Regions from separate parts of the Ensifer sp. ENS07 genome, predicted to be linked through region 3. Evidence: riboswitches for the same ligand, from Rfam matches in the RefSeq annotation. Region 3 holds a riboswitch; each other region holds the start of a gene.
What was found. A riboswitch is a leader RNA that binds a small molecule or an ion and turns the genes downstream of it on or off. The one in region 3 is predicted to bind thiamine pyrophosphate.
Positions count from the first base shown of each region.

Region 1: it holds a riboswitch for thiamine pyrophosphate, as region 3 does, so the genes downstream of both, thiB (thiamine ABC transporter substrate binding subunit) here and thiD (bifunctional hydroxymethylpyrimidine kinase/phosphomethylpyrimidine kinase) in region 3, are expected to answer to the same signal.
Region 2: it holds a riboswitch for thiamine pyrophosphate, as region 3 does, so the genes downstream of both, thiO (glycine oxidase ThiO) here and thiD (bifunctional hydroxymethylpyrimidine kinase/phosphomethylpyrimidine kinase) in region 3, are expected to answer to the same signal.
Region 4: it holds a riboswitch for thiamine pyrophosphate, as region 3 does, so the genes downstream of both, thiC (phosphomethylpyrimidine synthase ThiC) here and thiD (bifunctional hydroxymethylpyrimidine kinase/phosphomethylpyrimidine kinase) in region 3, are expected to answer to the same signal.

Region 1 covers NZ_JACVBE010000010.1:173,248-178,279, reverse strand. The annotation lists gene IB277_RS26045 (ABC-F family ATP-binding cassette domain-containing protein) at 1-972, opposite strand, end outside; gene IB277_RS26040 (thiamine diphosphokinase) at 976-1,626, opposite strand; gene IB277_RS26035 (GNAT family N-acetyltransferase) at 1,711-2,196, opposite strand; TPP riboswitch at 2,332-2,450, shown strand; gene thiB (thiamine ABC transporter substrate binding subunit) at 2,502-3,530, shown strand; gene thiP (thiamine/thiamine pyrophosphate ABC transporter permease ThiP) at 3,538-5,032, shown strand, end outside.
Region 2 covers NZ_JACVBE010000012.1:17,587-22,618, reverse strand. The annotation lists gene IB277_RS27845 (thiamine phosphate synthase) at 1-164, opposite strand, end outside; gene IB277_RS27840 (thiazole synthase) at 161-934, opposite strand; gene thiS (sulfur carrier protein ThiS) at 938-1,135, opposite strand; gene thiO (glycine oxidase ThiO) at 1,132-2,103, opposite strand; TPP riboswitch at 2,265-2,385, opposite strand; gene bioB (biotin synthase BioB) at 2,810-3,826, shown strand; gene IB277_RS27820 (8-amino-7-oxononanoate synthase) at 3,823-4,968, shown strand; gene bioD (dethiobiotin synthase) at 4,965-5,032, shown strand, end outside.
Region 3 covers NZ_JACVBE010000013.1:220,074-225,105, forward strand. The annotation lists gene IB277_RS29830 (glycosyltransferase family 4 protein) at 1-796, shown strand, start outside; gene thiD (bifunctional hydroxymethylpyrimidine kinase/phosphomethylpyrimidine kinase) at 824-1,699, opposite strand; TPP riboswitch at 1,817-1,920, opposite strand; gene rfbC (dTDP-4-dehydrorhamnose 3,5-epimerase) at 2,155-2,718, shown strand; gene rfbB (dTDP-glucose 4,6-dehydratase) at 2,754-3,815, shown strand; gene rfbD (dTDP-4-dehydrorhamnose reductase) at 3,812-4,732, shown strand; gene rfbA (glucose-1-phosphate thymidylyltransferase RfbA) at 4,729-5,032, shown strand, end outside.
Region 4 covers NZ_JACVBE010000009.1:183,587-188,618, reverse strand. The annotation lists gene thiC (phosphomethylpyrimidine synthase ThiC) at 309-2,132, opposite strand; TPP riboswitch at 2,223-2,351, opposite strand; gene IB277_RS24830 (sigma-54 dependent transcriptional regulator) at 2,449-3,813, opposite strand; gene IB277_RS24825 (ATP-binding protein) at 3,817-5,032, opposite strand, start outside.

The DNA of each region.
Region 1 (5,032 bases), on a different contig from region 3:
GAGCGTCGTCTTGCCGGCGCCGTTCGGGCCGACCAGACCGATGCGGTCGCCGCGGTGCACGCGGATCGAGAACGGCGCGACGATGGTGCGCTCGCCATAGGCCTTGGTGACCTTCTCCGCCTCGATCACCAGCTTGCCCGATTCCTTGGCGTCGGCGGCCGTCGCCTGTACCGTTCCCTGCGGCCCCTTGTGGCCGCGATAGGTCGCCCGCATGGTCTGCAGCTCACCGAGGCGGCGCATGTTGCGCTTGCGTCGAGCGGTCACGCCGTAGCGCAGCCAATGTTCCTCGCGCTCGATCGCCTTGCCGAGCTTGTGCTGTTCCAGCTCCTCGGCCTCCAGCACCTCGTCACGCCAAGCCTCGAAATGGGCAAAGCCGCGGTCGAGCCGCCGCGACTGGCCACGGTCGAGCCAGACGGTCGCGGTCGAGACCTTCTCCAGGAAGCGCCGGTCGTGCGAGATCAGAACGAGCGCCGAACGGCTGCGGATCAGTTCGTCTTCCAGCCATTCGATCGTCGGCAGATCGAGATGGTTGGTCGGCTCGTCGAGCAGCAGGATATCCGGCTCCGGCGCCATGACACGGGCAAGCGCCGCGCGACGCGCCTCACCGCCCGAAAGGCGCTTCGGGTCTTCCTCGCCGGTCAACCCCAGGTGCTGCAGCAGATAGGCGACGCGATAGGGATCGTCACTCGGGCCGAGTCCTGCCTCGGCATAGGTCTGCACCGTGTCGTAGCCGTCGAAATCCGGCGCCTGGTGCAGATAGCGGATGGTCGCGGAGGGATGGCGGAAGATTTCGCCCGACTGCGCCTCGGCCAGGCCCGCGGCAATCTTCATCAGCGTCGACTTGCCCGAGCCGTTGCGGCCGACCAGACAGATGCGGTCGCCCGGTTCGACTTGAAAATTGGCGCCGGCTAGCAGCGGCGCGCCGCCGAAGGTGAGGAAGATGTCGTCGAGTTTCAGAATGGGAGGCGCCAAGGCTCAGGCTCCGGAAAGATCATAGGGGCGGGCGAGCACAATGGCGCGACCGCTCTGGAGAGTGAAGCGAAGGGGACCCTCCGCAACGTTGGAAACGGTTCGGGACGAGCCGAACGGCAAGGTGAAATCGTCGAGCGGATAGCGCGCATTGACGATCGAAAGACCGGTAAGCTCGGTCAACCCGAGCACCGAGAAGAGGCAGCCCTTGGGTAGGTCGAGGTCGAGCGAGCCGGCCAGCAGCGGATAGGCCTCTTCCTCGCCCGAGGTCATCAACACGGAAAGGCCACGCTCGGCAAGGGCGACGGCATGCAGCAGGTGCATGAAGGCGTGATCGCTGCGGGTACCGCCGAGGGCGCCGGCGAAAATCAGGCGATCGGCTCCACGCGACAGCGCCGCCTCGACCGCGATCTCCCCGTCCGTCGCGGCCTTCGCCGCCGGATAGGGCTCGCGCGGGACGGAGGCGTAGTCCGCAAGAAGGGCTTCCTCGGTCGAGTCGAAATCACCGACCCAGACATCCGGCACGATGCCGAGCAATCGGGCATGGCGCATGCCGCCGTCAGCCGCAATGAAGCGACTTGCGGCCAGCTGGTGAGCCAGCCGGTCGGTCAGCGAAAGGGCGCCGCCAAGCAGAATGGTGAAGGTCGATCGAGCCATGGCAAAGCCCATAGCGCAAAGGACCGCCGAAGGAAAACGAAGAAAACCGTCGAACGAGCGGTTCTCGATATTTTGGTCAGACCATCAATGCCCCTCGGGCACCGGATCGGGAAAAAGCATGCCGGCATAAATGCCGGGGGTCGAATCCGGAATTTCGACGGCGCCGGCCACCCGCTCGTAGAACTTCGCCGGCCCGACGCCGCCGATAATCGCGTAGCCATAGCCGGCCTCGCGCATGGCCGTGAGGCTTGCAAGCAACAGTGCCTCACCGATCCCCTGCCCGCGCATGCTTTCGTCGACGCCGGTCGGACCGAAGAAGCCGAGTGCCGTTACGTCGTGGCAGGAAAAGCCGACGATCTTTTCGTCATGGACAGCGACGTGCATGCGCGTCGGGGTGGAGGAAAAGGCGGCTTCCGCCTCGCCCGCCCATCCGGCACCGAAAGTCTTTTCAATCCAGGAAACGACCAGGCGGCGCTCCGGCGCCATGGCGCGGCGAATGCTGATGCCAAGGCCAAGCTTCGACTGAGGTTCAGCCGGCAGGGCATAAAGTCGAACAAGCATATCGGGCATGACATTTCCTCCTCGCTGCCGTTGTGTAGCGCAGTTGGCGGCATACGCAAACACGAGCCATTGTGCTGGCCAGGCGTCCCCTTGCTTCGCCGTAAACATCGCTTGCCATGGGACCGAGGCAGCGGTAAATCTCTTGCCGCTCTAACGGGGTGCCTCCCGACCGCATTGCGGCCGGAGGCTGAGAGGCGTCAAAACGCCAACCCGCGGAACCTGATCCGGCTCATACCGGCGGAGGGATTAGACGCGATCGGATCGATACGCCCTTTTCCCATGCAACAACGAACTTTGGGAGAGAGGTCCTCGCCATGTCCAATTCATCGCAACTTAAATTCTTTAGCCGGCTAGCCCTTGCGACGGCCGCGAGCCTTGTTTTCTCCGGCGCCGCGACCGCCGCCGACAAGACGCTGACGGTGTACACCTATGAGAGCTTTATCACCGAATGGGGCCCGGGCGCCAAGGTCGCAGAAGCCTTCGAGAAGACCTGCGAATGCAAGGTCAACTATGTCGGCGTGGCCGACGGCGTCGAGCTGCTCACCCGCCTGAAGCTCGAAGGCGAGGCTTCCAAGGCCGACATCGTGCTTGGCCTCGACACCAACCTCGTTGCGGAAGCCAAGGCAACGGGCTTCTTCGCGCCGCACGGCGTCGAGGCAACCGGCGTCACCGTTCCCGGCAACTTCTCCGACGACACGTTCCTGCCCTATGACTACGGCCACTTCGCCGTCGTCTACGACACCGAGACGCTGAAGACGCCGCCGAAGAGCCTGAAGGAGCTGGTAGAAGGCGACCCGTCGCAGAAGATCGTCATCGAGGATCCGCGTACGTCGACGCCGGGCCTCGGCCTCCTGCTCTGGGTCAAGGCCGTCTATGGCGATGAGGCGGGTGCCGCCTGGACGAAGCTGAAGGACCGCGTTCTGACCGTCACCCCCGGCTGGTCGGAAGCCTATGGCCTCTTCACCAAGGGCGAGGCGCCGATGGTGCTGTCCTACACCACGTCGCCGGCCTACCACATGGTCGCGGAAAACACCGAGCGCTATCAGGCCGCTGCCTTCTCCGAAGGGCACTACATCCAGATCGAAGTCGCCGGCATGACCAAGAACGCCAAGGAGCCGGAACTGGCAAAGCAGTTCCTCGCCTTCATGACCGGTCCGGACTTCCAGTCGATCATCCCGACGACGAACTGGATGATGCCGGTCGCAGCGACCAAGGAGCCGCTGCCGGACGCCTTCAATAAGCTGGTCAAGCCGGAAAACACCTTCCTCCTGCCCTCGGAGGACGTCGCCAAGAACCGCAAGGCCTGGATCGACGAATGGCTTGCCGCCATGAGCAAGAACTGAGGCCGGATTGTTCGCACTGCGCGAAAATCGTATGACAGTGGTCGCCGGGGCAGCCTGCCTCGGCGTCTTCGTCCTTTTCGTCGGTCTTGCGATCGTCGCCTTGCTGAGCCAGACGGGCGGCGCGAGCGACGATGCGCTGTTCGACGCCTACATCTGGCGCGTCACCCGCTTCACGCTGCTGCAGGCGACCCTCTCGACGTTGCTGTCCGTGCTCTTTGCCATCCCCGTCGCCCGGGCGCTAGCGCGACGACCGCAGTTCCCCGGCCGCATCTGGCTGCTGCGCTTGATGGCGCTGCCACTCGGACTGCCGGTTCTGGTTGGCGCACTCGGGCTGATCGAGATCTGGGGGCGGCAGGGTTTCCTCAATTCCGGCCTACGCTGGCTCGGCCTCGCGCAGCCCGTCAGCATTTACGGCCTGTTCGGCATCCTGCTTGCCCACGTCTTCTTCAACATGCCGCTTGCAGCGCGCCTGTTCCTGGCCGGGCTCGAGCGCATCCCCGCCGAATACTGGCGCAGCGCCGCCAATCTCGGCATGCCGTCACGCGCACTCTTTCGCTTCATCGAATGGCCCGTGCTGCGCGGCCTCCTGCCGGGTGCCGCCGGCCTCGTCTTCATGCTCTGCGCCACCAGCTTCACCCTCGTGCTGACGCTCGGCGGCGGGCCTGCGGCCAGCACAATCGAAGTGGCGATCTACCAGGCGCTGCGTTTCGATTTCGATCCGCCGCGCGCGATCGCGCTGTCAGCCCTGCAGATCGCCATGACCGGCCTGCTGCTGCTCCTGCTTCGTCATCTGGCGACCGAGCCGGAAGAGGGCATGACCGGTGGCCGCACTGTGCGCCGTTTCGATGGCGCGTCAAGGATCGCGCGCCTGAGTGATGGCACCTGGATCACGCTTGCCTTTCTGTTTCTCGGCGCGCCGCTGGTCGCGGTTCTCATCTCCGGACTCGAAGCCGATCTGCTGAAGCTCGCCCGCGATCCGGCGGTGCACCGGGCGCTGCGGACGAGTGCGGCAATCGCGCTCGCCTCGGCACTCGCCTCCGTCACCATGGCAGCCGTGATGATCCGGGCGGCGGCAACCGCCACCGCGCCGCGTCACGCGACGTCGCTCTCCCGCGGCTTTGCCGGTGCCATCGGTGCCAGCACCTCGCTGATCCTCTTGGTGCCGCCGGTGGTGCTCGGCGCCGGATGGTTTCTGCTTTTGCGTCCCTTCGGTGACGTCGCGCGCTTTGCACCTGCCATCGTCGTTGCGATCAACGCGCTGATGGCGCTGCCCTTCGTCCACCGCATCCTCGCGCCGGCAATGGCGACCCATGCGGCACGGTCCGAACGGCTGACGGCAAGCCTTGGCATTCGTGGTTTTGATCGTCTGCGATGGATCGACTTTCCGGCGCTGCGCAAGCCGCTATTGATGGCCCTTTCCTTCGCCATGGCGCTGTCGCTCGGCGACCTCGGCGCCGTCGCTCTCTTCGGCAGCCAAGACATGGTGACGCTGCCGTGGCTGC
Region 2 (5,032 bases), on a different contig from region 3:
CAGCCCTGCTCGTCGCAAACGGCCTTGGCCGCGCGGATCTCGCGGCGGATCTCCGCTTCCGTACGATCCTTGACGCGTAGCTGCACCAGCTTGACGCCGAGCGGCACCAGCCGCTCGATCCAATCCGCGCTGTCGACGATGAGATAGAAGGGGTCAAGTTTCACGCAAACACCGCCTTTCCGATGACGGGGGTGGAAGGGACGGCAAAATCGCGCGGTTCGAGCATGCCCGCCTCGAAGGCCTGCCGGCCGGCATCGATCGCGCCCGCGAACGCAGCGGCCATCAGCGCGGGCTTGGCGGCGCCGGCTACAGCGGTGTTGAGCAGGACGGCATCGAAGCCGAACTCCATCACCGTCGTTGCGTGCGAGGGCCGGCCGATGCCGGCATCGACGATCAGCGGCACATCGGGAAAGTTGGCCCGCATTGCCCTGAGCGCCTGGATGTTCTGCGGCCCCATGGCGCTGCCGATCGGCGCGCACCAGGGCATCAGCACCTTGCAGCCGGCTTCCAGGAGCCGTTCGGCAACCACGAGATCATCCGTGGTGTAGGGAAAGACTTCGAACCCTTCGGCCGAGAGGATGCGCGCCGCCTCGACCAGCCCGAAGACATCGGGCTGCAGCGTATCGTGGTGGCCGATCACTTCGAGTTTCAGCCAGTTGGTGCCGAAGACCTCGCGCGCCATCTTGGCCGTCAGCACCGCCTCTGACACCGAGTGGCAGCCGGCGGTGTTCGGCAGCACGTGCACGCCGAGCGCCCGGATCAGTTCGAAGAAGGCGCCGCCCTGGCGGCCTCCGGCGGTTTCGCGCCGGAGCGAGACCGTGACGATCTCAGTGCCTGACGATCGCACCGCATCTTCCAGAACGGCGGGGGAGGGGTAGCGGGCGGTGCCGAGCAGCAACCGTGAGCGCAGGTCCTGTCCATAAAGCGTCAGCATGTCTCAGCCTCCTTTCATCGGCGAGAGAATTTCGATCCGGTCCCTGTCGCTGAGCGCATGACCCGAACGGTCGGCCCGGTGCACCAGTTCGCCGTTGACGGCGGTGGCGAGCCAGTCGCCTTCGAAATCAAGGGCGGCCAGAAGCTCGGCGAGGGTGGTGACGGCGAGGTCGTGATCCTCGCCATTGACGGTCAGTCTCATGCGGCATCTCCCTTCAGGTCCTGCGCAAGCGCGAGGTCGGCTGCTTCCGCCGCCAGGGCCGGCGAAAGCAGGAAGCCATGGCGGTAAAGCCCGTTGATCGTGATGGTCTGCCCGGTGCGCAGGGCGCGCGGCAGGTTGTTGGCGAAGGCGGGGCGGACGCCGGCGCCGGTTTCGACGAGGCGCGCTTCGCCGAAGGCCGGATGCAGCGCATAGGCGGCGTTCAGCAGTTCCATGAGGGAGCGGGCGGTGATCGGTCCGCCGTCATCCGTCTCGATCATCGTCGCCCCGCACATGAAGAGGCCGCCGCCGCGCGGCACGATGTAGAGCGGGATGCGGGGATGAATGAGCCTGACCGGCCGCGACAGCTCCACGTCGCTTGTCTGCAGGTAGAGCATTTCACCGCGCACGCCCCGCAGGCCCGGCGTTTCGCCGATGCGTGCCGCGCCGGCGCAGTCGGCGACGAGATCGTGGTGGCCATCGTCGCTCGTCTCATCGAGGAAGGTGACGCCGTGATCGACAAGCTTCTGCCGCAACCGGCTCAGCGCCCGGCGCGGGTCGAGATGCGCCTCACCGGGAAAAAACAGCGCCTCGCGGAAACGTCCGGCAAGCGCCGGTTCCAGCCGTTCGATCGCGGCGGCGTCGAGCCATTCGAAGCCGGAGGTGCGTGAGGCAAAGCGCTTGAGTTCGCCCGCATCCCGTGGCGGGGCGACGACAAGCGTGCCGTTTCGGGAAACCTCGCCTGGCAGGGCGTCGTCCCACCAGTCAATGGCGCCGATGCCCTTCGTCAGCACCACCTCTTCGGCGCTTTCGCGTTCGCACCAGGGTGCCAGCATGCCGCCGGCAAACCAGGAGGCCGCGCCGGCAAAGCCTGGTTTTTGCTCGACAACCGTCACCGCGACACCGCGGGCGCTAAGTTCATGCGCCAGACAGAGCCCTGCGACGCCGGCACCTTTGACGAGGATCCGCATGGCTCAGTGTTCCCGCGAGGCGTGGGCGGGCCGTCGTGAGGGAAGCGGGATGGTGTTGGCGGTGTGCATGCCGAGGCTCCGATTGTGGAGACCCAGTTCACGAGCGAAGGAAGGGCAAGGACGCCTTGCCGTTGAATGGTCGCGTGAAGGCGACGTTTGCGGCAGCGATGTCTGCACCGTCCCTACGCCAGTATGAACTGGATCAGGTTCAACGGGTCACTGCGCCGCGCAAATCGCATAGCAGAATCTCAGCCCCTTAGCGGGACACCCCTGGTGAATGCTCCAAGCTGACCGTTCGGGGCGGTTTTTGTCAAGAGCCAGCATTCGTGTGCGATGTGATCTCATCTGCCGAAAAAATTATCTATAATTTTTCGACGAGAAAGCGGAAGCGTTGGCGGCGTGCTGAAGGGAGGAGTGTCAGGCGGGCAGAGCGGGTCGAAAAATACCGGAGAAGCCCGGGCTCGTCCTCGTTTCTCGGGTGCGTTACGCCCGATTTCGGAAATGGGAGATGCGACCGATTGATTGGTGATTGTTGCCCCGTCTCGGCGGTTTCCAGATTCACTCACGGTCAAAATACAACCAGAAGGGTATTTGCTAACACAAACTCTCCACCTGGGTGCTTGCGAACTTTGCTCGTCGACAAAATTATAGATAATATCAGATTCTATCTATTTCGCGTTTGCGATGACCTGGAGGACGAGCCGAAATGCTGGACGGAACCCTATCAACTGGCGCTAATTTTACCCCGGGCGACGCGGGCGAATCCCGCTGGACCCAAGCGGAAGCTGAAAAAATCTATAATTTGCCGTTCAACGATTTGCTCTACCGCGCACACACGGTCCATCGTGCGCAGTTCGATCCCAACGCCATCCAGATGAGCCGGCTGCTCTCGATCAAGACCGGAGGCTGCGCCGAGGATTGCGGCTATTGCAGCCAGTCCGCCCACTATCCGACCGGGCTCAAGGCATCGAAGCTGATGGAGGTCGAGCGTGTGCTTGCCGAGGCGCGACAGGCGCGCGACGGCGGTGCGACGCGCTATTGCATGGGGGCCGCCTGGCGCAGCCCGAAGGACCGCGACATGGACGCGATCGTCGCCATGATCGGCGGTGTGCGGGCGCTTGGCATGGAAACCTGCATGACGCTCGGGATGCTGACGCCGGCCCAGTCCGTGCGGCTCGCCGAGGCCGGGCTCGACTACTACAACCACAATGTCGATACCTCCGAACGATTCTACGGCGAGATCATCACCACCCGCAGCTTTGCCGACCGGCTGGAGACGCTCGCGAATGTCCGCGACGCCGGCATCAAGGTCTGCGCCGGTGGCATTCTCGGCATGGGCGAAACCGCCGACGACCGGATCTCCATGCTGGTGACGCTCGCCAATCTGCCGGTGCCGCCCGAAAGCGTGCCGATCAACATGCTGATCCCGATCCCGGGCTCGAAGCTGGCCGATGCAGTGCCCGTCGATCCGATCGATTTCGTCCGCACCATCGCGCTTGCCCGCATCCTGATGCCGCTATCGCATGTCCGGCTCTCGGCCGGCCGGACCGACATGAGCGACGAGACGCAGGCGCTCTGTTTCTTCGCCGGCGCCAATTCGATCTTTGTCGGCGAAACCCTGCTGACCGCCGACAATCCCGGCGAGGACCATGATGCGGCGCTCTTCCGACGCCTGGGGTTGAAGCTGATGGCTCCGGCGGCAAGGCAGGATGCGGCCGAATGACCCTGGGTCTGTTTGCGCGCTATGAGAAGACGCTGGAGGGCCTTGATCGCAAGGGCCGCCGGCGCGCACTTGCCCCCGCTGGCGGCCTGGATTTTACCTCGAACGACTACCTGGCGCTCGCCGCTTCGACGCGGCTGAAGGCGGCGATAACGGGTGCCATCGCGCGCGGCGTGCCGGTCGGCTCCGGCGGCTCACGGCTGTTGCGCGGCAATCACGAAGAACACGAGGCACTTGAGGCGGAAGCGGCCACCTTCTTCGGCGCGGAACGAATGCTCTTCTTCGGCAGCGGCTATGCCGCCAATGCTGCCCTGTTTTCGACGCTGCCGCAGCGCGACGACCTCATCGTCCACGATGCCCTGATCCATGCGAGCGCCCATGAAGGCATCGCTGCGAGCAAGGCCGATTCGGTTGCGGCAGCGCACAACGATATCGACGCCTTTGCCGATGCGATCGGCCAATGGCGCCGCGCCGGCGGCACAGGGCGCCCGTGGATTGCCGTCGAAAGCCTCTATTCGATGGATGGCGATCGGGCGCCGCTCGCCGACCTCTTAGCGCTTGCCGCGCAGCATGACGGCTTTCTCGTCATCGACGAGGCGCACGCGACCGGCGTCTTCGGGCCGGAAGGTCGTGGTCTCGCGGCTGAGCTGGAGGACCGGGAGAACGTCGTCATGCTGCATACTTGTGGCAAGGCGCTCGGTGTTTCCGGCGCACTGGTCGGAGCAAGCGCCGTGCTTTGCGATTATATCGTCAACCGCGCCCGCAATTTCATCTATTCGACCGCGCCCTCGCCACTCATCGCGGCCGCGGTGCGTGAAGCACTCGCCGCCCTCGTCGACGAGCCGGAACGCCGCGCCGCATTCGACGGCCTCAGGTCCTTCGCCAACCGGGCGCTCACCGAGGTGCTCGGCATCGAAGGCAGCGGCTCGCAGATCCTGCCCATCCCGATCGGTGATAACGGCCGAGCGGTCCGCATCGCCGCCCGCATGCGGGCCGAGGGTTACGATGTCAGGGCAATTCGCCCGCCGACGGTGCCGGAAGGCACCGCGCGTCTTCGGATCGCCATCACCCTCAATGTCGACCGGGCCGCAATCGTGCAGATGCTGCAGCAGTTGAAGATCACGATCGCGAAGGAGCGGCCATGAAAACCCGTATCGTAGTCACCGGTACCGATACCGGCATCGGCAAGACCATCTTTTCCGCGGCGCT
Region 3 (5,032 bases):
CGAAATCCCGGTGTCGCGCTTCGTTCGCCGCGAACAGTTCGTGCGCGGCATGCTCAATCTCGCCGATGCCTTCATCGCGCCGAGTGCCTTTCTCGCCAACCGCTATGTCGAATGGGGGCTTGAAGCTGCAAAGATCTTCGTGATCGAGAACGGCATCGTCATGGGCGACAAGGCGCCGGCCCGCGAATTGCCGTCGCCGACGGCCCGGCGCAACCGCTTTGCCTATTTCGGGCAGATGACACCGTTCAAGGGCGTTCACGTGCTGATCGACGCGGTATCGCGCGTGCCCGATGACATTTGGGGCGATGATTCCTCGCTGATGATTTTTGGCGGGAACCTCGAGCGTCAGCCAAACGACTATCAGGAGAAGGTAGCGAAACTCATCGAGGACGCCGGTCGTCGCGTCCGCTTCTATGGCGCCTACCAGAACCAGGACATGCCAAGGCTGATGCGCTCGGTCGACTGGGTGGTAATGCCCTCCGTCTGGTGGGAGAACTCCCCTGTCGTTATCCAGGAAGCGCTGCATCACGGCCGGCCGATCCTGTGTTCAGACATCGGCGGCATGGCCGAAAAGGTTCGCGACCGGCTGGACGGCCATCACTTCCGCGCCGGGAGCGCCCAGGATCTGGCGGACCGGCTGATCGACGTCTTGGCCGCCCCGCGGGCATGGGACAATCTGCGTGCGACACTTCGACGACCGACGAGCCACGTCGATTGCGCACGCGAGCATGTGGCGCTCTATCGCAAGATGCTCAAGGGCGAGCAATCCGCCCTGCCCAGCGCGGCAGTGGCCTGAGGTAGAGTCGAGGCAATGCCAAACGGCTCAACCAGATCGCGACATACTGCCAAGAACGCCTTGGACCTCGGCGACGTTCGAAGGCCCATCGATCGACCCTCTATCGTTGCCCCACCAATGATGAAAATGATGCACTGGCCCATGCCCCTGGCCGATGGCCAGGCCGTCGGCCGCGACCAGCGCATCATGCAGATAGACCTTGGCTGCGACGACCGCGTCGTCAATCGGCTTACCTTTGGCAAGCGCCGAGGCGATTGCGGCCGAGAGGGTACACCCGGTGCCATGATCGTTCCTGGTTTCGATCCGCGGCCGCGACAGGTGCAGGACCGTTTCCCCCCTATAGAGGCTGTCGACAGCATCCCTGCCCTTGGCATGTCCGCCCTTCATCAGCACCGAACGCGCACCGAGCTTCAGAAGCATCTCGGCCTGGCGCGCGATCTCAGCCTCCGTTTCAGCGATCGCACGTCCGGTCAGCAGCGCCGCCTCGGGCAGGTTCGGCGTGAGAATGAGCGCCAGCGGCAGCAACTCCTCCTTGAGCGTCGCGATCGCGTCCGGGCGCATCAGGGGATCGCCGGAGGTTGCCACCACCACCGGGTCGATGACAGCCAGCCGGTCGTAGCGCTTCAGACCAGCTGCGATCACCGCGATCGTCTCGCGCCGCGAGACCATGCCTATTTTCACCGCTCCCACGGCGAGATCCGAAAACACCGCGTCGATCTGAGCCGCAACGACGGTCGGGGAGATATCTTCAACCGCAGAAACGCCACGGGTATTCTGCGCCGTGACCGCAGTGATCACGCTTGCGCCATAAACGCCGAGCGCAGAGAACGTCTTCAGATCCGCCTGGATGCCGGCCCCGCCGCCGGAATCCGAGCCTGCGATGGTGACGGCGATCGCGGTCATAGCCCCACCTCCTTGAGACCTGAGCCTTTTCGGTTTGAGTCAAGAACAGACACGAGCAAAGCGACCTCCCCGAAATGGACGGAGATCCGGTCGACAAGCGCAGAGACGGCTGGTGAGCAGAAGGGCCCTCGCCGTTCCTACGCCGGTATGATCCGGATCAGGTTCAAGGGTCTGGCTCACCGCCATCTCAGCACCGTGACAGTGCGCCCCTCGGCAGGAGGGATGCTAGGGGGGCATGGGCGGGGATGTCAATTGATAGATGCAGCGGATCCAAGCCGCATCTTTCCACACAGGCCCTGCGGACCAAGCGATCGAGAAAGAGGCCGTGGAATGGCACGTCCGCTTCGCGATCCCATTTTCCCGGGATCGTCAGCAATACAGACGCAACATATCGTTAGAACGCCACAAGCGCCGTATGATTTCGCGCACGGGAAACAACGATGAAGGACGATACGATGCGGATCGAAGAAACGGCCATTCCCTCTGTTTTCTTGATTAAGCCTAAGCGATTGGTCGATACGCGTGGCTACTTCGCCGAGACCTTTCGGGCTGATCAATTCGCCGAAATCGTCGGGACGCACTCTTTCGTCCAGGACAATCAATCGCTGTCGCTTGAAGCCGGCACTGTGCGCGGACTGCACTTCCAACTGCCGCCGCGCGCACAGGGAAAACTGGTTTCCTGTAACGCCGGCGCGCTCTGGGATGTGGCGGTGGACCTTCGCCGCGGATCACCGACCCACGGGAAGTTCGTGGCCGCTGAGCTTTCCGAAGAGAACGGTCACCAGCTCTGGATTCCGCCGGGTTTCGCCCACGGCTTCTGTACCCTGAAACCCGCAACCGTGGTCAGCTACAAAGTGACCGACTACTACAGTCCTGAGCACGATCGCGGGCTTCTTTGGAACGACCCAGAGCTCCGGATCAATTGGCCCGTATCTCCGAATTACGCCATCCTGTCTGACAAAGACAGGAACCAGCCAAGACTTTCCGAGCTTCAATCCAAGTTCGGATCAGAACTCTAGTCTCGATATTTATCTTAGAAGGACTTCACTGAGATATGCGTGTACTTGTTACCGGCGGGGCTGGTTTTATTGGTTCAGCGGTTATTCGACACCTCATTATCGACAAGGGATATGACGTGTTGAACGTTGATAAGTTGACCTACGCGGGAACGCTCAGCTCCCTTTTGCCCGTCGCAAACAACCCCTCCTATCGCTTCCTCAAAGCTGACATCAGCGATGGGCGAGCGATCTCGGAGGCCTTTTCCACCTTCGGACCCGATCGCGTCATGCATCTCGCTGCCGAGAGTCACGTCGACCGGTCAATTACCGGAGCAAGGGACTTCATCGAAACTAACGTTGTCGGGACATTCAACCTGCTAGAATGCGCAAGGGCCTATTGGCAGTCCATGGAAGATGAGGGCAAACGCAGGTTTCGCTTTCTTCACGTTTCGACGGATGAAGTGTACGGCTCGCTCGCGGATGACCAGCTCTTTTCCGAGGAGACGCGATACGATCCGAGCTCGCCTTACTCGGCATCGAAGGCCGCCTCCGATCATCTCGCCAAAGCATGGGCACGCACCTACGGCATGCCGATCTTGGTTTCAAACTGCTCAAACAATTACGGTCCCTATCACTTCCCCGAAAAGCTGATCCCGCTGACCATCCTGAATGCGCTCGAAGGCAAGCCACTCTCGATCTATGGCGACGGCACGAACATTCGCGACTGGCTCTTCGTTGAGGACCATGCCCGTGCGCTTGAGCTGATCGCCGAGCGCGGCAGAATCGGCGAAACCTACAATGTCGGTGGGCGCAACGAACGGCGGAACATCGATGTAGTCAGGCACATCTGCGCCACACTCGACGTGCTTGCCCCTGCATTCCGCCCCCGGGACGAGCTCATTCAGTTTGTCGAGGACAGGCCGGGGCACGATTTGCGCTACGCTATCGACGCGACGAAGCTGGAAGAAGAGCTCGGCTGGGCGGCGGAAGACAGCTTTGAAAGCGGGATGGAGAAGACGATCCGCTGGTATCTGGACAACGAATGGTGGTGGGCCCCTCTTCGCAAGGGATATGACGGCGTTCGCCTGGGTGCGCTGCATGCGGGTGACGGGCAATGAACCAGATATCGCGCATCGTTGTCACCGGGCTGAACGGCCAGGTCGTTCAGTCGCTTGTCGAGCAGGGAAAGAGCCGCGGCGACTTCGAGGTGGTTCCGCTCGGTCGCCCGCAATTCGATTTGGAGGATCCAGGAGGCATAGAGGGGGTCGTCAGGGCAGCGGTTCCTGACGTCATCATCTCGGCCGCCGCCTATACCGCAGTTGACCAAGCCGAGACCGACAAGACCAGGGCATACGCAGTCAACGCGGTCGCACCGCAAGAATTGGCGCGCGTCGCAAAAGCCCTGAATATCCCGATCATCCATCTATCGACCGACTACGTCTTCGACGGGACAAAAACCATGCCATATACCGAAGGCGATACGGCGCGCCCGGTAAACGTCTACGGCAAAAGCAAGTGGGAAGGCGAGCGAACGGTCGCCGCCGCCACCGATAATCATGTCATTCTGAGAACCGCTTGGATCTACAGCCCGTTCGGCAGAAATTTTGTCCGGACCATCATTCGCAACGCCCGCAACAGAGCCGAGCTATCGGTCGTTACGGACCAGACAGGGAACCCGACATCCGCGCTGGATCTGGCAACCGCGATCATCGGTGTCGCGAAGAATCTGCTGGCATCAGATGACCTGGCACTGCGCGGCACGTTCCATCTGGTGGGAACTGGTGATGCGACTTGGGCCGACGTGGCGGAAGAAATCCTCGCCCAGTCTGAAGGGCTGGGCGGCCCGTTTGCCAAGGTCAACCGCATCTTGACGGCAGACTACCCAACTGCGGCCGCGCGGCCCTCAAACTCACGCCTGAACTGCAGCAAAATCGCGCGACACCACGGCATCACCCTGCCCCACTGGAAGAACTCCATCGAAGCCACCGTACGCCGCGTCATCCAGCACCAGACGGACCTGGAGGTGACGAAATGAAGGGCATTATTCTTGCTGGAGGAAGCGGCACCCGCCTACATCCGATGACATTGGCAAGCTCAAAACAACTGCTTCCGATCTACGACAAGCCGATGATCTACTACCCCCTGTCAACCCTGATGCTGGCGGGGATTCGCGACATCTTGATCATTACCACGCCGCGGGACCTCCCCAGCTTTCAACTCCTGCTGGGCGACGGATCGAAATGGGGCATCAAGCTGAGCTACGCCGAGCAACAATCCCCCGATGGCCTTGCCCAGGCGTATGTGATTGGCGCCGACTTCGTTGCAGGCCATCCCT
Region 4 (5,032 bases), on a different contig from region 3:
ATGTGGGGACAAGCTATTGGGGGGACGGGCGACACGGAGCGCAAGGTGCGGGCCTCTGGCGGCGGCCACGACATACAGATGATCGCCCTCATCGCTGAGGCGTCGCGAGAGGGACAGAGGACGTTGCATGTTTGTTGATTGAACGGGGTCGTTGGCGCGCCTCCCACCCTCCGTCATGCTCGGCTCAAGCCCAAGCATGACGGAGGAGGAGAGCCTTGGCGATCGCCGCTTCCGCTTCCGAGGCGGGAGGCGCAGCCCTGAGTGAACTGAAGGGGCCGTGACTGGCCCCTTCAACGAGTCTCTGTCGTCTACTCGGCCGCGCCAGCCGCCCCTTCCACCGGCATATAGAGGTCGCCGCCCTCGCGGTATTTCGCGGCCATTGCCTCCAGGCCTTCCTTCTGCGCTTCTGCGCGGATGTCGTGCGAGATCCGCATCGAGCAGAATTTCGGGCCGCACATGGAGCAGAAATGCGCGACCTTGTGCGCTTCCTTCGGCAGTGTCTCGTCGTGGAAGTTACGGGCCGTCTCCGGGTCGAGCGAGAGGTTGAACTGGTCCTCCCAGCGGAATTCGAAGCGCGCGCGCGACAGCGCGTCGTCGCGCACCTGGGCGGCCGGATGGCCCTTGGCGAGATCGGCGGCATGGGCGGCGATCTTGTAGGTGATGACGCCGACCTTGACGTCGTTGCGATCGGGAAGACCCAGATGCTCCTTCGGCGTGACGTAGCAGAGCATGGCGGTGCCGAACCAGCCGATCATCGCCGCGCCGATGCCCGACGTGATGTGGTCGTAGCCGGGCGCAATGTCCGTCGTCAGCGGTCCGAGTGTGTAGAACGGCGCCTCGCCGCAGACGGCGAGTTGCTTGTCCATGTTCTCCTTGATCTTGTGCATCGGCACGTGGCCGGGGCCTTCGATCATCACCTGACAATCCTTGGCCCAGGCGATCTTGGTGAGCTCGCCGAGCGTTTCGAGTTCGGCGAATTGTGCCGCGTCGTTGGCATCGGCGATCGAGCCGGGGCGCAGGCCGTCGCCGAGCGAGAAGGAGACGTCATAGGCGCGGCAGATGTCGCAGATTTCCTCGAAATGCTCGTAAAGGAAGCTCTCGCGATGGTGATGCAGACACCACTTGGCCATGATCGAGCCGCCGCGCGAAACGATGCCGGTGACGCGATCGACGGTGAGCGGGATGTAGTGCAGCCGGACGCCGGCATGGATGGTGAAATAGTCGACGCCCTGTTCAGCCTGCTCGATCAGCGTGTCGCGATAGACTTCCCAGGTGAGGTCCTCGGCAATGCCGTTGACCTTTTCCAGCGCCTGGTAAAGCGGCACGGTGCCGATCGGAACCGGTGAGTTGCGGATGATCCATTCGCGGATGTTGTGGATGTTGCGGCCGGTCGAAAGGTCCATGACGGTGTCGGCGCCCCAGCGCGTCGCCCAGACCATCTTTTCGACCTCTTCCGCCATCGACGAGGTGACGGCGGAGTTGCCGATATTGGCATTGATCTTCACCAGAAAATTACGGCCGATGATCATCGGCTCGGATTCCGGATGGTTGATGTTGGCAGGCAGGATCGCGCGGCCGCTGGCAATTTCCTGGCGCACGAATTCGGGTGTCACGTGATCGGGGACGTGGGCGCCGAAGCTCTCGCCGTCGCGGACTTTCGCACGCGCCGCGTCGCGGCCGAGATTTTCGCGGATCGCCACGAACTCCATTTCCGGCGTGATGATGCCGGCGCGGGCATAGGCAAGCTGGGTCACTGCGCGGCCGCCCGTGGCCTTCAGCGGCGCATGCTGGAACGGGAAGGTCGGTGTCAGCCTGTCGCCGCTCACAAAGCCGTTGTCCTCGGGGCGGACCACGCGTCCCTCATAGGTTTCCACATCGCCGCGGTCGACGATCCAGTTGCGGCGCAGCCGCGGCAGGCCGTCCTCGATGCGGATCTCGGCGTCGTCGGCGGTGTAGGCGCCGGAGGAATCATAGACCGTAACCGGTTGCTCGCCCGACGTCGGGTGGAGCGCAATCTCGCGCATCGGCACGCGGATATCCGGATGAAGCACGCCCGGCTTGTGGATCTTGCGGGAGGCGGGAAGCGGTCCTTGCGTGACCGTGAGGGCTGCGGGTTTGGTGGCAATATTCATGACGAGGCTCCAAGTTTGCAATTGGAGACCCAGTTCTGATGCCGGAAAGATGAAAGACGCTCCGCCAGATGCTGGACGCACGGAATCCTGGCTTCGATATCTGCACCGTCCCTACGCCAGTATGAACTGGATCAGGTTCAACGGGTCACTGCGCCACAGCCGGCAAGCCGGCCATCCAGCAGAATCTCAGCCCCTTGCGGGACCCCCCTGGTGAATGCCTAGATCATAGCCATCGATCGGCCCGGGTCGTCAAGCGTGAATTCGCCTGCCGACAAAGATGCACCTATTGCGTGTGGTGACGGATTCGGGTTTGACGCTAGCGGCCGGCCTTTTCCGGTGCGGCCCGCTCGGCGTAATCGGCACGGTTGATGCCGTGGCGCTGGAGCTTGTCGTAGAATGTCTTGCGCGGAATGCCGAGCGCCTCGATCGTCGCCTTGACGTCGCCGCGCTGAGCCCGCAACACCTCTTTCAGGATCTCCGCCTCGTAGCGTTCGAGCCGTTCCGGGAGCGCAAATCCAGGCTGTTCGGCGGGCGCAATCGGCTGTCCCAGCGGACCTTCGACACCAAGCGCCACGCGTTCTGCAAAGTGCGAGAGCTCGCGCACATTGCCCGGCCAGGCATGCGTCATCAGATGTCTCTGCACGGCCGATGTGACCACAGGCGCGTCGCGCTTGAAGCGCTCGGCCGCCCGGGTCAGGAAGTGCGAGAAGAGCAGCGGGATATCGTCTCGGCGTTCGCGCAGCGGTGGGATCGACAGCGTTACGACATTCAATCTAAAGTAGAGGTCTTCCCGGAAATCGCCGCGCTGCGCCGGGTCGCCAAGATCGATTTTGGCAGCCGCGATGACGCGGATATCGACCGGACGAACCTGGTTGGTGCCAAGCGGCGTGATTTCGCGCGCTTCCAGAACGCGCAGCATCTTCACTTGAGTCGCCGGTGGCATCGCCTCGATCTCGTCGAGGAACAGCGTGCCGCCGCTCGCATGCTCGATCCGGCCGATGCGCTTCTTCAAGGCGCCGGTGAAGGCGCCCTGTTCGTGGCCGAAGAGTTCGCTTTCGATCACCGTTTCGGGCAGCGCCCCGCAATTCAGCGCCACGAAGTTGCCGTTGCGGCGTCGGCTCCAATTGTGGAGCAGCGTCGCCACCACCTCCTTGCCGCTGCCCGTCTCGCCGGCGACGAGCACGTCGACATCGGTATCGGCAATGTGCCGGATCGTCTGGCGCAAACGTTCCATGACCGGCGTCTGGCCGATCAGCGGCAGGCTGTCGCCGGCCGTCTCGGCGGCCCGTTTCAGCGCGCGGTTTTCCATCACGAGCCGGCGTTTTTCCAGCGCGCGATGCACGCTCTGCACCAGCCGGTCGGCGGCAAAGGGTTTGGGGATGAAGTCGTAGACGCCATCCTGCAGCGCCTGCACTGCCATCGGGATGTCGCCATGGCCGGTCACCAGGATCACCGGCAGATCCGCGTCGAAAGCTTCGATGCGGCGGAAGAAGGCGAGGCCGTCGATGCCCGGCATGCGGATATCGCTGACGACGACTCCGTCGAAATTCGCATCCAGCGTCTTCAACGCTTCGGCAGCGCTGGCAAAAGGGGTAACGGCGAGGCTGGCGAGTTCCAGCGTCTGCGTCATCGCCTTGCGCAGGTGGTTGTCGTCGTCGACGAGATAGACGGTCGGCTGCATCGCTCAGGCCCTCTTCAGGCGAACCGTGAAGACGGTGCCCCTGTCGCTGGTTTCGACGGTGATATCGCCGCCATAGTCGGCGACGATCTCCTTGGAGATGGCAAGGCCGAGGCCGAGCCCTTCATCCTTCGAGGTGTTGAACGGCGTGAACAGATCCTCGTGGATGTGCAGGGGAATGCCTGGGCCGTTATCGGCAACGACGAGCAAAACCGTACCCGAGGGACCGTCCTCGCAGCGCACGCGGATCTCGGCGCCGCTGCGCGTGCCGAGCGCTTCCAGGGCATTTTGCAAAAGGTTGATCAGCACCTGCTCGAGCCGGATGCGGCTGCCGAGGACGCTGAGGCCATTTTCCGGCAGGTCGATGACGATCGCATCCATGCGGCCGGCAAAGCGGCTGCGCAGCAACATCATCGCCCCCTCGATCACGTCGCGCATGGGCGTCGGCTCGGCGACGAAGCGGCCCTTGCGAGCGAAGCTTCTGAGTTCGTCGGTGATGGTGCCGACCCGATCGGTCAGTTCGGCGATGCTGACAAGGTTCTCGACCGCGGTCTGCTGCTGGCCGCGTTCGAGGAAGGTGCGGGCGTTGTCGGCATAGGCGCGGATGGTCGCGACCGGCTGGTTGATCTCGTGGGCGACGCCGGCCGCCACCTGGCCAAGGATCGCCAGCCGGTTCGCCTGAACCAGTTCCTGCTGCACCGCCTGCAGCTTCTCGCCAGTACGCCGGTGGTCGGCGATCTCCGTTTCGAGATGATCGCGGGCAAGGCTGAGGTCATGTGTGCGCTCCGCCACGCGGGTCTCCAGCTCGTCGCGCGCGGCGCGATCGCGCGCAGACACCAGCGCCAGCGTCTGGCGGCGGCGCAGGAGGACCGCGGTAAAAGCGAGCAGCGGTGCGAGGAGGGCCAGGGCAATCAGCCGGGCCTCGCGGGTTGCCGCCGAGATCGCGCCATCGAGCGGTGCTAGCTGCTCCAGCCGCCAGCTGGTGGTCGGAACCATGGTTTCGACCCGGAGGAACCGACGTTCGCTGTCGCCCGGCAACAGTGCGCGCAACTCGCTGGAGCCATCGCTGGTCGGCTCGATGTCGCGGAAGGGCAGCGGCAGCAGCGAGGCATCGCCAAATTGCAGGCTGTCGCGGATGGCGGCGACGCGGTCGCGTGGAATTGTTTTGGTCGTCATGAAGCGCCAGGAGGGGAAGCTGGTGATCAGCACGATGCCGCGCCGG